2 regions of the Bradyrhizobium sp. CCBAU 051011 genome follow, and region 2 is predicted to be linked to the other one. Evidence: predicted binding sites of a transcription regulator. Region 2 holds the regulator's gene; the other holds the start of a gene.
The links. The regulator PhoB, encoded in region 2, activates phosphate uptake and scavenging genes when phosphate is short. The targets are predictions, from matches to a motif close to TGTCATNNANCTGTCAT.

Region 1 (7,360 bases), 4.5 Mb from region 2:
ATCGGCCTGTTCGTGGATCGGGGACTGGGCGCGCCGCTTGATGGCTTCGCCGCGGCAGATGGAGGGCTTGCAGAGCTTGGCTATTACCCGACGCTCGCGGAGCTCGGAAAATACAAGGGCAAGCTCTACGGCCTGCCGTTCGCCGTCTCGACGCCGGTGCTCTACGTCAATGCTGATCTGCTCGCAAAGGCCGGCACCGATGCGTCGGCGCTTCCAAGGACCTGGCCAGAGCTTACGGCTCTGGGCAAGACCATCGAGGCGAAAGCGGGCACTGCGGCTACCGGTTTCTATTATCAGTGGGAGCAAACCGGAAACTGGCTGTTCCAGTCGCTGGTGACGAGCAAAGGCGGCCGCATTCTCAAAGCTGACGGGTGCAGCATCGCCTTCGATGACGCACACGGCATGTGGGCGCTGAAGACGCTCGAAGATTTCGGTAAGTCGGGCATGCCGAATCTCGGGCTCGGTCAGGCCCGGCAATCATTCGTCGCCGGCAACATCGCGATGCTCGCTGATTCCACATCCTATGTGGCCGCGGCCGAGCGGCAGATCGGTGGTCGATTCCAGTTCAAGACCGTCGCGTTCCCGCTCGCTGTCGCCGACGGACGCCTTCCCGCAGGCGGAAACGTCGCCATGGTTTTCGCAAAGGACGCCGAACGCCAGAAGGCCGCCTGGAAATATGTAAAGTTCGCCACCGGTCCGGTCGGCCAGACCGCGATGGTCAATTCCACCGGCTATATGCCCGGCAACGAGATCGCCGTGAAGACGCCGGACCTGCTCGGCGCTTTCTACGCGAGGAGCCCCAACCACCTCACCAGTATCCAGCAGTTGCCGTTGCTGACGGAATGGGCGTCCTTTCCAGGCGATAATTCGCTGAAAATTATTGAGGTGATCAAGCACCATATGGAGAGCCTGGTCACAGGCAAACGTACGGCGGTGCAGGTCATGCCTGAGCTGGTTAAAACCGTGTCCGACCTTCTGCCGAAGTGCGGCGGCTAGTCTTGAACGAACTGACATCGGTGAGAGGGAGCAAATTGTCGCAGCAGTGATGCTGCGACTTCCTTTGCGGATGTCGGCATGAGGCGCCCTGGCCGATTCGCCGCCGCCGCCGTCGCTGCAACTGAGCGGAAATTCGCCGGATCGCACGGTCGTGTGCGTGCAAGCCGTAGGTTGAACGCGGAAAACCCAACCGCTGGTTCGCCCAAAGTTCTGCGCCGAGATAGCCAGCGGAGGCGCTCGCCATCTCGGTGGAAGACTTGCAATGGTTAAGAAACCGTCACCGCGCTGTAATTAACGCCATCCTACATTCCGCGCGCTGACGCTCCCTGTCGTCGCCAATAACAATTCTTCAATGCTGCGCGCGGTCCCCCTGCGCGCGCGACGGTTTCCTTTTGTCATTTCGCATGGAGATATCAATGGCTCTGGTTCCCGGTTCGATCGCCTTCATCGGTTACAACGCTGATGGCAGCGATGGTTTCGCGTTCATCGTTATCGATACGATCGATCCGGGTCAGGTCATTTACTTCAGCGACAATGAGTGGAACGGCAGCGCGTTCAATACGGGTGAGGGTGGTTTCTCCTGGACCAATGGCGCCTCCGCGCTTACGGCCGGAACGGTCGTCGAATTCCTGAGCACGTCGGCGACAAAATCCGTCAATATTGGCACGGTTTCCGCGGGATCGATTGCACTCGGCAATTCGGGCGAGTCGATCTATGCCTTCACCGGCTCCTCGCTGACCGCGCCGACCACGTTCCTCGCCGCTGTCACCAACAACAACGGCGGCTTCAACGGTGCGACCACCAGCGGGATGCTGACCAACACCGGCCTGACCGCGGGCTCCACGGCCTTGGTGCTGCCCGGCACCAGCGGGGCCGACGTGGCCGTCTACAATCCGGAGACGGCAGGAACCACGTTCGCCTCGCGCGCAGATGCTCTGGCGGCATTCAATGCCGGCTCCAATTTCGTGACGCAGGACGCCAGCGGCGACCAGGACGCCGACAATGTGACGCCGGACGGGCCGTTCCGGACCGATCCGCAATCGCCGATCGCCGGTATGATGTTCACTATCGGCGCGTCGCAGCAACCCCAGGCGGTCGCGTTCGCGGCCGGCTCGGTGTCGGTCTCACAGGCCGAGGGCAACACCGGCACGACGGCTTTCACCTTCACGGTGGAGCGGACGGGAGGTACGGTTGGCGATATCAGCTTCAGCGGCCAGGTTTCCTCGGCCGCGGCGGACGCTGCCGATTTCAGCGGCCAGGTTTCGGTGCCTTTCGCCTTCAGCGGCACGATCCCGGCAGGCCAGACTTCGGCGGTCGTGACCATCCAGGTCGCCGGCGATGCCGTCGTCGAAACCAGCGAGGCGTTCACCCTGACGCTGCAGACGGTCGCCAACAACAATGCCGCCATCACCGTAGCTCTCGGTGCGCAGGCCACCGCGACCGGCACGATCCAGAATGACGATGCGGTCGCGCCGGGCAACGTGATCAACGGCATCACCATCCTCGACGAAGCGCCATCGCTTGCTGGTGCTACGCCGGCGCCGGTCGCAAGCAATGCGATTCAACTCGTTCGTCTCGACAATTTCACCCCGGCGGCCGGCACCAATGCCGAGGTCGTGACCTTCGACGCCACCACCGATCGCGCGTTCGTGCTCAATACTATCGGCAACAAGATCGACATCGTCGGCATCAGCGCCAGCGGCGCTACCAGTTCCGTCGGGTCGATCGACCTCACCGCACTTGACGGTTTCGGCGGCGCCAACTCGGTCGCCGTCAAGAACGGCGTGCTCGCGGTCGCCATCACCAGCGATCAGCCCGGCGGCAATGGTTTCGTCGCGCTGTTCGATACCAATGGTGTTCTGATCAAGACGGTCGAAGTCGGCGCTGGTCCGGACCAGATCGTCTTCACTGCGGACGGATCGAAGCTTCTGGTCGCGAACGAGGGCGAGCCGTTCACGGTCGGACCGAACGTGGTCAATCCGGAAGGCAGCGTGTCGGTCATCAGTCTCGCCGGGGGCGCGGCCAATGCAGCCGTTGCGACCACGATCGAATTCGACGGGCTCAATGGTTTTGAGAACGTTCTCAAGCAGGCCGGCGTGAGCGTGCTCACCGGTCAGGCCGCCGCCGCCGACATCGAGCCGGAGTACATCACCGTCTCTCCGGATGGGTCGCGCGCCTATGTCACGCTTCAGGAAGTCAATGCCGTCGCGGTGATCGATCTCACCAACCCGGCCGCAACAAAACCGATCGCCATTCTGCCGCTCGGTGGCGTCGATCACAATCTCGCCGGCAACGCGTTCGACGGCAGCGACCGCGATGGTACTGCGAACCTGCGTACGGCTGATGTGATCGGCCTGCTGCAGCCGGATGCGATCGCAAGCTATTCGGTCGGCGGCTCCACCTATTTCATTACCGCCAACGAAGGCGATGCGCGCGTCAATCTCGACGATGAAGCCAATCTTGCCGATCTGACGCTCGACCCGACAGCCTATGCAAATGCGGCTGCGCTTCAGAACAACACCACAGGCCTCGGCCGGCTTCGTGTCCGCCAGGATCTCGGCGATACCGATGGCGACGGCGATATCGATCAGATCTACGCCTATGGCGGCCGCGGCATCTCGATCTTCAAGCAGAATGCCGACGGCACCATCACCAAGGTACGCGAGAGCGGCGGCGAGTTTGAGGCAATCATTGCCCGTGACTTCGCGGCCCGCTTCAACATCGACACCGCCGAGGGCGGCGGAGGCGGCGCCACAGACAACCGTTCCGACAACAAGGGGCCGGAGCCGGAAGGCATCGATATCGGCGTTATCAACGGCCGAACCTATGCCTTTGTCGGCCTGGAGCGCGTCGGGGGCGTCATGATCTATGACGTCACCGATCCGGCAAATGCCAGCTATGTCGGTTACCGTCCGCCGCTTACGGGCGAGGGCAACGCCCCGGAAGTCACCAAGTTCATCAGCGCCGAGGATTCGCCGACCGGCACAGCGCTCGTGCTGACGGCGAACGAGGGTAATTCGACCGCGGGCTTTGCCGGCTCCGGTCTCACAGTCTACGCGGCGCTGCCACAGGGTTACGCCCAGGAAGTGCGCGTGGCCTCGTCCTCGCTCACCGTCTCGCACAATGAGGGTAACAGCGGCGCGACCGCCTATTCGTTCGTCATCGAGCGCACCAACGGCACCATCGGCTCCGTCGATGTGTCGCTCCAGCTCGCCTCGAATGCCGCGAATGCGACGGATTTCGCCGGCGGTGCCGCCCTGCCGCAGATCATCAACGCGACGATCCCCGCCGGTCAGTCGTCGGTAACGGTTACCGTAAATGTTGCGGGCGACGCGGTATTCGAAGCCAACGAAACCTTCACATTGACCGTGACCGGCGCGTCGACGACGCAGGAAGGCGTCACCGCCGCGGTCAGCGCCACCCAGGCGGTCGCGACCGGCACGATCCAGAACGACGATATGATGCATATCTACGACGTTCAGGGTGCGGGACACCGCTCGGCGTTCGTCGGCCAGCAAGTGACCGTGCGCGGCATCGTCACCGCTATTGACGCGTCCGGCACGGAGAATGGCGGCAACAACCCTGTCGGTTATTACATTCAGGACGCGGTCGGCGATGGCGACTATCGCACCTCAGACGGCGTCTTTGTCTTCCTGGGCACCGGTGCCGGTGTCTCGATCCCGAGCGGAATCGTCGTCGGCGCGGAGGTGCAACTAACCGCAACCGTCAGCGAGTTTGCCAGCACGAACCAGTTGTCGACGACGCAGCTCAACCCGGTGGCAGGCACGACCAGCGTGCTGTCTACCGGCAACGCGCTGCCGACGGCCGTGAGGGTCGGCGATGTCGACAACCTCGCAACGGGCCTCGAGCGCAAACCAGCACTGGTGTCGCTCGGTGACGATGATGTCGATACCGCTCCTCCGGCCGGCACCTATGATCCGGTGAATCAGGGATCGGATTTTTGGGAGTCCCTGGAAGGCATGCGCGTCACGCTTGAAGACGTGCGCGTCACCAGCCCCTTCCATTCGGCGTTTGACGAGCAGTTCGTCACCCCCAACGTTGGCACCAACGCCTCGACCAATTCGCGTGGCGGCCTTACCATCAGCGACACCACGCCCGGAACGACGCAGCCGGCCGACAAGGTGTTCGACTTCAATCCAGAGCGCATTCAGCTGGACGATGAGGCGGGTGTTGCGCTGCCCACCAGCCTCCAGACCGGCGATCGCCCGGGCGATGTGACCGGCGTCGTCAACTACGCCAACGGCCAGTATGAGGTCAACACAACCGAGGCTTATGGTCCGGTGACGGCCGCGAACCTGCAAAAGGAAACCACGACCATCGTGGAGAATTTCGACCGGATTCGCGTTGCGACCTTCAACGTCGAGAATTTGGCGCCGGTCGGCCAACCGGTCGATGGTGCGCCGACGCCGGCGAGCAAGTTCGCCGGTCTTGCGGACGCCATCGTCAGCAACCTCAAGGCACCCGAAATCATTGCGCTCCAGGAGGTGCTGGACAATGACGGTGCCACCAGCTCGAGCACCACAAGTGCTTCGCAAACCCTGTCGCAGCTCATCGACGCCATTGTCGCCGCCGGCGGACCGCGTTATGTGGCTATCGACTCGCCGCCGATCGACAACATTGGCGGTATCCCCGGCGGCAATCAGCGCGTTGCCTATCTGTACGTTCCAGAGGCGGTTTCGCCGACCGCGCGCAATGGCCTGACCGATATCGTCACCGATGCGGATGGCGTAAAGGTGCAGCAGTTCGCGAGCGCCAACCAGATCGGGCAGGGCAATACCGACTTCACCGCCACGCGCAAGTCACTGCCGATGGAATGGTCGCCCGTGGGCTACACCGACGAGCAGGGCGGCACATTCTGGACCGTCAACAACCATCTCTCCTCGAAGGGCGGTTCGGCGCCGCTTTACACCACGTTGCTGGACCTGCCGCTTTATGCCGATCCGATCAATGGCTCTGCGCAACAGACCGGTACGTCGAACGAGCGTGAAGGGCAGGCTGAAACGATCAACGCGTTCGTCGATGGCCTGCTGGCCAATGGATCGGCGACCGATGATCGTATCGTCGTGCTGGGTGATCTGAACGACTTCCAGTTCTTCCCGGTCGTTGATCTCATCACGGGTGAGTTGACCCGGACTACCGCCAACCCGGACGGAACCCCCAGTATCTTCGCGCCCGGCACCGCCGTGCTTTCGGAACTGATCAGCAAGCTCCCCGTAAACGAACGCTATTCCTACAATTTCGATGGCAACGCGCAGGCGCTGGATCACATCCTGGTGTCGAACAACATGTTTGACAGCGCTCAGTTCGATATCGTGCACATCAACTCGGAGTTCATCGACCAGCTTTCCGATCACGATCCCTCGGTGTCGTCGCTCGTAATGTCGCGTTCGGCTGCGATCGCAACCGCTGGCAATGACGTGTTCGACCAGGCTGCGTATACCGCCAAGTTTGGCGCGCGCGGCAGTCTCGCCGGCAACGACACGATCGACGGCCTTGGCGGCGACGATCGCATTGTTGCCGGTCGCGGCAATGACGTGATCGACGGCGGCACCAATGGAGCGGCCGGCGACGTGGCGATCTACTCGGGCGCGCACAGCAACTATACGGTCACGGTGCAGGGTGGCTCCTTCGTCATCACCGACAAACGCGTTGGTCCGTGGGATGGTGTTGACACCGTCACGAATGTGGAACGGTTCGAGTTTGCAGACCGCACGCTAACGGCGGCGCAATTGCTCGATGCTTCTGGGCCCGTACTCACCGCGGCGACACCCGCTGACAACGCGACCGGGGTTGCTACCGGCAGCAACATCGTTCTGACCTTCGACGAAGCCGTTGCTGCAGGTACCGGAAATATCGTCATCAGCAACGGCGCAGGAGACACACGCACGATCGCGATCAATGATGCCTCGCAGGTCACGATCTCCGGCAACACCGTCACCATCAATCCAGCGGCCGATCTGGCGGCCGGGGGCGCCTACGACGTCACGCTGGCCGCGGGCGTGATCACCGACATTGCCGGCAATGCCTTCGGCGGCATCGCGCAGAACGCTCTCGACTTCACCGTCGCGGCGCCGCAGACCTACAAACTCCAGATTTTGCATGCGTCCGACTTCGAGGCAGGTCTGAAGGCGATCGACGACGCGCCGCGCTTCGCAGCCATCGTGGATCGACTTGAGGACACGTTTACCAACTCGATCACGCTGGCGTCGGGCGACAACTACATTCCCAGCCCGTTCTTCAATGCGGCCAGCGATCCGGCCTTGGCCTCGTTCTTCCCGCCGAGCATCGGCCGCGCCGACATCCGCATCCTGAACTCGATCGGGATCGAGGCGTCCGTGATAGG
Region 2 (7,360 bases):
GCGACATCTGCTGAGGGTGCGCCGGAACTCCGCGTCATGGTCCGCGATTTCGGCCCCGGCATCGCCCCGGAGCATCTGCCGCGGCTCACTGAACGGTTCTACCGGGTCGATGTCGGCGACAGCCGCGCCCAGGGTGGAACCGGGCTCGGTTTATCCCTGGTGAAACATATTCTTAACCGCCATCGCGGCCGGCTTTTGATCGAAAGCGTGCCCAAGAACGGGGCCACCTTTACCGCCTGTTTTCCCCAGGCGAAAACCCCTGTAGCGCATTGAATCTAAGCGATTTCAATCGCTTAGAACTGTCATCCAACTGTCATCGAACCTTCGTAAAAGCTCTATCGACCGCCCCTAGATGGACGGTGCGTGAGCGCGATCGGGCGCATTGGCGCTTCGCTCACCAGATGGAGACCAACCATGAATTTCATGAAAGCTATCGTCGCTGCCGGCCTGGTCGCCGCTTCGACGTCGGCCTTCGCTGCCGATATCACCGGCGCGGGCGCGACCTTCCCCTTCCCGCTCTATTCGAAGTGGGCTGATGCCTACAAGAAGGAGACCGGCAACGGTCTGAACTATCAGTCGATCGGCTCTGGCGCCGGCATTAAGCAGATCCAGGCCAAGACCGTGACCTTCGGCGCCAGCGATATGCCGCTGAAGCCGGAGCAGCTTGAAAAGGACGGCATGATTCAGTGGCCGCAGGCGATGGGCGCGCTGGTGCCGGTCGTGAACCTCGAGGGCATCAAGCCGGGTGAGTTGGTGTTCTCCGGCGAGCTCCTCGGCGACATCTATCTCGGCAAGATCAAGAAGTGGGACGATCCCGCGATCGCTAAGCTCAATCCTAAGGTCAAGCTGCCCTCCGACGCGATCACGGTGGTGCGCCGTTCGGACGGCTCCGGCACCACGTTCATCTGGACCGACTATCTCTCGAAGACCAATGCCGAGTGGAAGGCGAAGGCCGGTGCCGGTACCGCGGTTGAGTGGCCGACGGGCGTTGGCGCCAAGGGTAACGAAGGCGTCGCCGGCAATGTCAGTCAGACCAAGAACTCGATTGGCTATGTCGAGTACGCCTATGCCAAGCAGAACAAGCTGACCTACGGTGCTGTCATCAACAAGGCCGGCAAGACCGTGCAGCCGACGATTGGCGCATTCCAGGCCGCGGCCGCCAATGCCGATTGGGCCGGCGCCAAGAACTACTTCGTCATCCTGACCGACCAGCCCGGCGATGCGTCGTGGCCGATCACCGGCGCGACCTTCATCCTGATGCACAAGGATGCGACCGACAAGGCGGCGTCCCAGGAGGCCATCAAGTTCTTCAAATGGGCGTTTGAGAAGGGCGACAAGATGGCCGAAGAGCTCGACTACATCCCGATGCCGGACTCGGTGGTCAAGCAGATCGAAAAGACCTGGTCGTCCGAGATCAAGAGCTGATCGGTCCAGCACTTCGCTACACGATCGCTCAACCCGGGATGCCCCGGGTTGAGCACCCCTCTCGGGACAGGAGAGGCAAGAACAAAGCGCGAGCCGAAAAAGCCGTGCACCGAAGTCCGGGTCATTGGGCTATAAGTACAGGGGATTGGCGTGGCAGAAATGACGGTTGATAGCGACGTAATGGATGCTGCTGGGCCCTATGATCGCGCGAGGGCTCTCAGCGCGTTCAAGCTCGGCGACGTCACCTTCTACTGGATCACGCGCGCCTGCGCGATCTCGGTTCTGCTCATCCTCGGCGGCATCATCATTTCGCTCATTGTTGGCGCCTGGCCCGCCATCCGTGAATATGGCGCAGCCTTCCTGTGGACGCAACGCTGGGCGCCCTCGGCCGATCCGCCGGTGTTGGGCGCGCTCGGCCCGATCTATGGCACGCTGATCACCTCCGTGATCGCGATGATGATCGCCATTCCCGTCGGCCTCGGCATCGCGATTTTCCTCACCGAGATCTGTCCGATCTGGCTGCGCCGTCCGATCGGACTTGCCATCGAACTGCTGGCCGGCATTCCCTCCATCATCTACGGCATGTGGGGTTTCTTCGTGCTGGGCCCGTTCCTGGCCAACACCTTCCAGCCGTTGATGATCAGCGTGTTCGACGGCGTTCCCGTGCTGGGGACGATCTTCGCTGGTCCGCCGTCCTATCTCAGCTTGTTCAACGCGTCATTGATTCTGGCGATCATGGTATTGCCCTTCATCACCGCGATCTCGGTCGACGTCTTCAAGACGGTCCCGCCGGTGCTCAAAGAGGCCGCCTACGGGGTGGGGTGTACCAACTGGGAAGTCGTTCGCAACGTGGTGATCCCCTACACCCGAGTCGGAGTGATCGGTGGCATCATGCTGGCGCTCGGCCGCGCGCTCGGCGAGACCATGGCGGTGACCTTCATCATCGGCAATTCGTTCAAGATCCAGTCCTCGATCTTCGCGCCGGGCACCACGATATCCGCCGCCATCGCTTCCGAATTCGCCGAGAGCGACGGGCTACATCAATCCGGCCTGATCCTGCTTGGCTTGCTGCTGTTCGTGCTGACGTTCTTCGTTCTTGCTGCCGCAAGGCTGATGCTGATGCGGCTGGAAAAGAAAGCGGGGAACTGAGATCATGAATCCGATTTACGTATCCCGCCGCCGCAACAACATCATCGTCAAGTTCCTTTGCCTGGGCGCCGCGTTGTTCGGCGTGACCTGGCTGGCGCTGATCCTGTTCACGCTGTTCTACAACGGCGTCACCGGGCTCAATCTCGCCGTCTTCACCCAGGATACGCCGCCGCCGGGTTCGACCGATGGCGGCTTGCGCAACGCCATCATCGGCTCGATCATGATGACCGTGATCGGGGTCGGCATCGGCGCGCCGCTCGGCCTGTTCGCAGGTACGTATCTCGCCGAATACGGCAAGCACGACAAGCTCACCTCGGTGATCCGCTTCATCAACGACATCCTGCTGAGCGCGCCGTCGATCATCATCGGCCTGTTCATCTACGGCGCCATCGTGGTGCCGATGGGCGGCTTCTCGGCCTTCGCCGGCTGTCTGGCGCTCGCCGTGATCGTGATCCCGGTGGTGGTCCGCACCACCGAGGACATGCTCGGCCTGGTGCCCAATCCCTTGCGCGAGGCGGCGTCCGCGCTCGGCATGCCGCGCTCGCTGGTGATCCGGCGGATCGCCTACCGCGCCGCGCGCGCCGGCCTGATCACCGGCGTCCTGCTGGCCACCGCCCGCGTCGCCGGCGAAACCGCGCCGCTGCTGTTCACCGCGCTGTCCAACCAGTTCTTCAGCCTGGATATGACCAAGACGATGGCGAACCTGCCGGTCACCATCAACAACTTCGTCCAGAGCCCCTATGCCTACTGGAAGCAGCTCGCCTGGGCCGGGGCCCTGCTGATCACGCTCACCGTACTTGCCCTGAATATTGGCGCGCGCATTCTTGGCGCCGAGAGGACATCCAAATGACCGATCTCTCCGTATCCGTGAGTTCCGCGAGCGGGCCCGTTCCGCAGGTAGCGCTGCCCGAGGCCGCGCCGAAGGTGACCGCCCGCGGCCTGAACTTCTACTATGGCGAACATCACGCGCTGAAGAACATCAACCTGACGCTCGGCACCCACCGCGTCACCGCCTTCATCGGCCCATCCGGCTGCGGCAAGTCCACGCTGCTGCGGATCTTCAACCGGATGTACGACCTTTATCCCGGCCAGAAGGCGACCGGTCAGCTGATGCTCGACCAGACCAACATCCTTGACCCCAAGCTCGACCTCAATTTGCTGCGGGCCCGCGTCGGCATGGTGTTCCAGAAGCCGACGCCGTTCCCGATGACGATCTACGAAAACATCGCCTTCGGCATCCGCCTCTATGAGAAGATCTCGAAGTCGGAAATGGACGGCCGGGTCGAGAAGGCGCTGCGCGGCGGCGCGCTGTGGAACGAGGTCAAGGACAAGCTGAACGCCTCCGGCCTCTCGCTGTCCGGCGGCCAGCAGCAGCGGCTCTGCATCGCCCGCACGGTCGCTGTCAGGCCCGAGGTAATCCTGTTTGACGAACCCTGTTCGGCGCTCGACCCGATCTCGACCGCCAAGATCGAGGAACTGATTCAGGAACTGGCGGAGGACTACACCATCGCCATCGTCACCCATAATATGCAGCAGGCGGCGCGCGTCTCCGACAAGACCGCCTTCATGTATCTCGGCGAGCTGATCGAATTCGACGACACCAACAAGATCTTCACTTCGCCGAGCGACCGACGCACCCAGGATTACATCACCGGCCGGTTCGGCTGAGGAGACAAGACATGGCTTCCGAGCACACCGCCAAGGCGTTCGACAGCGACCTTCAGGAACTCACCCGCCTGGTCGCGGAGATGGGCGGCCTGGCCGAACGCATGATCACCGAATCTGTCGACGCGCTGGTCCGCCGCGACGTCGCACTCGGCAAGCGCGTCGTCGCAACCGATGTCGAGATCGACCGCCTGCAGCATTTGATCGAGGAGCGAGCGGTATTGACCATCGCCCGCCGCCAGCCGATGGCGATCGACTTGCGCGAAATCGTCGGCGCCATGCGCGTCGCCACCGATCTGGAGCGGATCGGCGATCTCGCCAAGAACATGGGCAAGCGGGTCGCGGCCCTGGAGAACGATTTCCAGCCGCTGAAGCTGATGCGCGGCCTCGAACACATGACCGATCTGGTGCAAACGCAGGTCAAGTCGGTGCTGGACGCCTATGCCGCGCACGACCTGCCGGCGGCAATGGCGGTCTGGAAAGGCGACGAGGAAGTCGACGCCATCTGCACCTCGCTGTTCCGCGAACTTCTCACCTACATGATGGAAGACCCGCGCAACATCTCGTTCTGCATTCATTTGATGTTCTGCGCCAAGAATATTGAGCGGATCGGCGACCACGCGACCAACATCGCCGAAACCGTGTTCTACATGATCGAGGGACAGCAGATGCTCGACAAGCGCCCGAAGGGCGACATGACGACGTTTGCTACGACCGTGCCGAATAGTTGACGTAGCGTTTTCGAGCGAAGTGGAGGCCGGTTCGCGTGAAGAAAACGCGTCAGACAGAAGAGGCAAGAAAAGGATGAGCGCACGCATTATGGTGGTCGAGGACGAGGAAGCGCTGACCACGCTGTTGCGCTACAACCTCGACGCTGAAGGCTATGAGGTCGAGACCGTAGGCCGCGGCGACGACGCCGATACGCGGCTGAAGGAGCGCGTGCCCGACCTCGTCGTGCTCGACTGGATGCTGCCGGGCCTCTCCGGCATCGAGCTGTGCCGCCGCCTGCGCGCTCGCCCCGAAACCAAGCAACTACCGATCATCATGCTGACCGCGCGCGGCGAGGAGAGCGAGCGGGTGCGGGGGCTTGCGACCGGTGCCGACGACTACATCGTCAAGCCGTTCTCGGTGCCGGAACTCCTGGCGCGGGTGAAAGGCCTGTTGCGTCGGGCAAGCCCGGAGCGGCTCGCTACCGTGCTGACCTATGGCGACATCGAACTCGACCGCGAGAAACGCCGCGTCGCGCGCTCCGGCCGCCAGATCGACCTCGGCCCGACCGAATATCGCCTGCTGGAATTTTTCCTCGAACATCCCGGCCGCGTGTTCAGCCGCGAGCAATTGCTCGACAGCGTCTGGGGCCGCGACATCTATATCGACGAACGCACCGTCGACGTCCACATCGGCCGCCTGCGCAAGCTGCTCAACCCCGGCCGCGAGCAGGACCCGATCCGTACCGTGCGCGGCGCCGGTTATGCGCTGGATGACCGGTTTGCCAAGGTGGAGCCGTAAGGCTTCGCTATCATCCGCGCAAACTCCACCGTCGTCCCCGGCAAAGCGGCAGCTCTCTCATCGTCATTGCGAGCGAAGCGAAGCGAAGCAATCCATAGTGCCACGCGGCAAGTATGGATTGCTTCGTCGCTTTCGTTCCCTTGCGCAAAAGCTTCGGCGTTTGTCGCTGGCAATGACGGTGGTTGCCGCATCGGCGATCCGGGTGAGGGGGCACAGGTCTATCGATAGACCACAATCGCGGACAGAGTCCCTCACCCCAACCCTCTCAGCGCGAGCTTCGCTCGTCGTGGCCCCGCAAGAGCGGGGCGAGGGAGCGCACCTTGCGCGGAGCGCTTACGTCTCGCGCAAATGAGCGCGCCTTACCTCGTCTGCTTCGGCTGCTGCCGCCGCCGATCGGCGGCCGGTTGATACGCCACGCGCGAGTGATGCGCGCAGTAGGGCAGGCCGCTGAGCGCCTTGCCGCCGCAGAAGAAGAATTCCGGGCTCGAAGGATCGCCGACCGGCCAGTGGCAGGTCGCCTCGTTCAGTTCGAGCAGCGACAGCCGCTGGCTCATCGGCACTACATTGTCGAAGGCGACCGGATCGGCCTCGATCTCCACCTCGAAAGCGTGCGCCAGCGCGGTGTTGCCGCGCGAGACCGGGCGCGACACCCGCATCATCTGCTGGGCGGCGGGGCGTGCCTTGCGCTGCCGCGGAGCGGCCGAGGAGGGACTCTTGGCTCGGCCGGACAGGCCCAGCCGGTGCACTTTGCCGATTACGGCGTTTCGCGTCACATTTCCGAGTTCCGCGGCAATCTGGCTCGCGGACAATCCGGCTTCCCAGAGCTTCTTCAGCTGCTCGACGCGATCGTCGGACCAGGTCAAAACCGTCATCGTAATCTTCCCTTCGCATCGCGCCGGCCAATCGAGGGCAGCGCGGGCGATGTCATTCGTCTCAAAAATCCCTGCGGTCAGAATCCCTTAGCCCTCGCCGGGCGCGTTAACCGCGCCCGAACGTTTACGCCTGCACAAATGGACTCTTAGGGATCAGAACTGCCGCACGAGATGTCGTACCCGACAGCCCAAACGCTACAATATGGCGTGACTCGGGCGCAAGAGTCCGCGCCCCAACGTCCACATCTTCTGACATCTAGGCGTTTCACTGCGTGTTTTCCACCACACCGCAATCCTACGGATTTTGGCATCTTGCACTGCAGGAAAGGCCGTTCCGTGGCGTGTTGACAGCGCTCCCGGCCGACATAGAATACCTCTCACGTGCCGCCCTTAAGAGGCGGCACGTTTCGTTTTCGCCAGACCGGCTGCTGCCGCGTTCGCGCCACTGCCTGCGTGTCCCCGGCCGGTCAACCTTCAGTGCAAACCTTTTGTGATTGCCATGACCAATAGCGCCACGTCGCATCTGCTTCCCGTCTTCGCCAGGGTCGATCTCGGCTTCGAAAGCGGCGAGGGCTGCTGGCTGACCGCAACCAATGGCGAGCGCTATCTCGATTTCACCTCGGGCGTCGCGGTGAATGCGCTGGGTCACTGCCATCCGCATCTGATCAAGGCGCTGCAGGAACAGGCGACGAAACTCTGGCACATGTCGAACCTGTTCAAGTCGCCCGATGGCGAGAAGC

Region 1: a site for PhoB is predicted at 1,272-1,288, ahead of ACH79_RS29040 (choice-of-anchor I family protein). Genes of this name have one in related genera too.

What each region holds. Positions count from the first base shown of each region.
Region 1 is NZ_CP022222.1:6,207,536-6,214,895, forward strand. Features, by position in the region: gene ACH79_RS29035 (ABC transporter substrate-binding protein) at 1-996, shown strand, start outside; gene ACH79_RS29040 (choice-of-anchor I family protein) at 1,413-7,360, shown strand, end outside.
Region 2 is NZ_CP022222.1:1,699,488-1,706,847, reverse strand. Features, by position in the region: gene ACH79_RS08200 (ATP-binding protein) at 1-273, shown strand, start outside; gene pstS (phosphate ABC transporter substrate-binding protein PstS) at 415-1,425, shown strand; gene pstC (phosphate ABC transporter permease subunit PstC) at 1,585-2,574, shown strand; gene pstA (phosphate ABC transporter permease PstA) at 2,579-3,424, shown strand; gene pstB (phosphate ABC transporter ATP-binding protein PstB) at 3,421-4,242, shown strand; gene phoU (phosphate signaling complex protein PhoU) at 4,254-4,970, shown strand; gene phoB (phosphate regulon transcriptional regulator PhoB) at 5,044-5,748, shown strand; gene ACH79_RS08165 (GcrA family cell cycle regulator) at 6,108-6,620, opposite strand; gene ACH79_RS08160 (aspartate aminotransferase family protein) at 7,120-7,360, shown strand, end outside.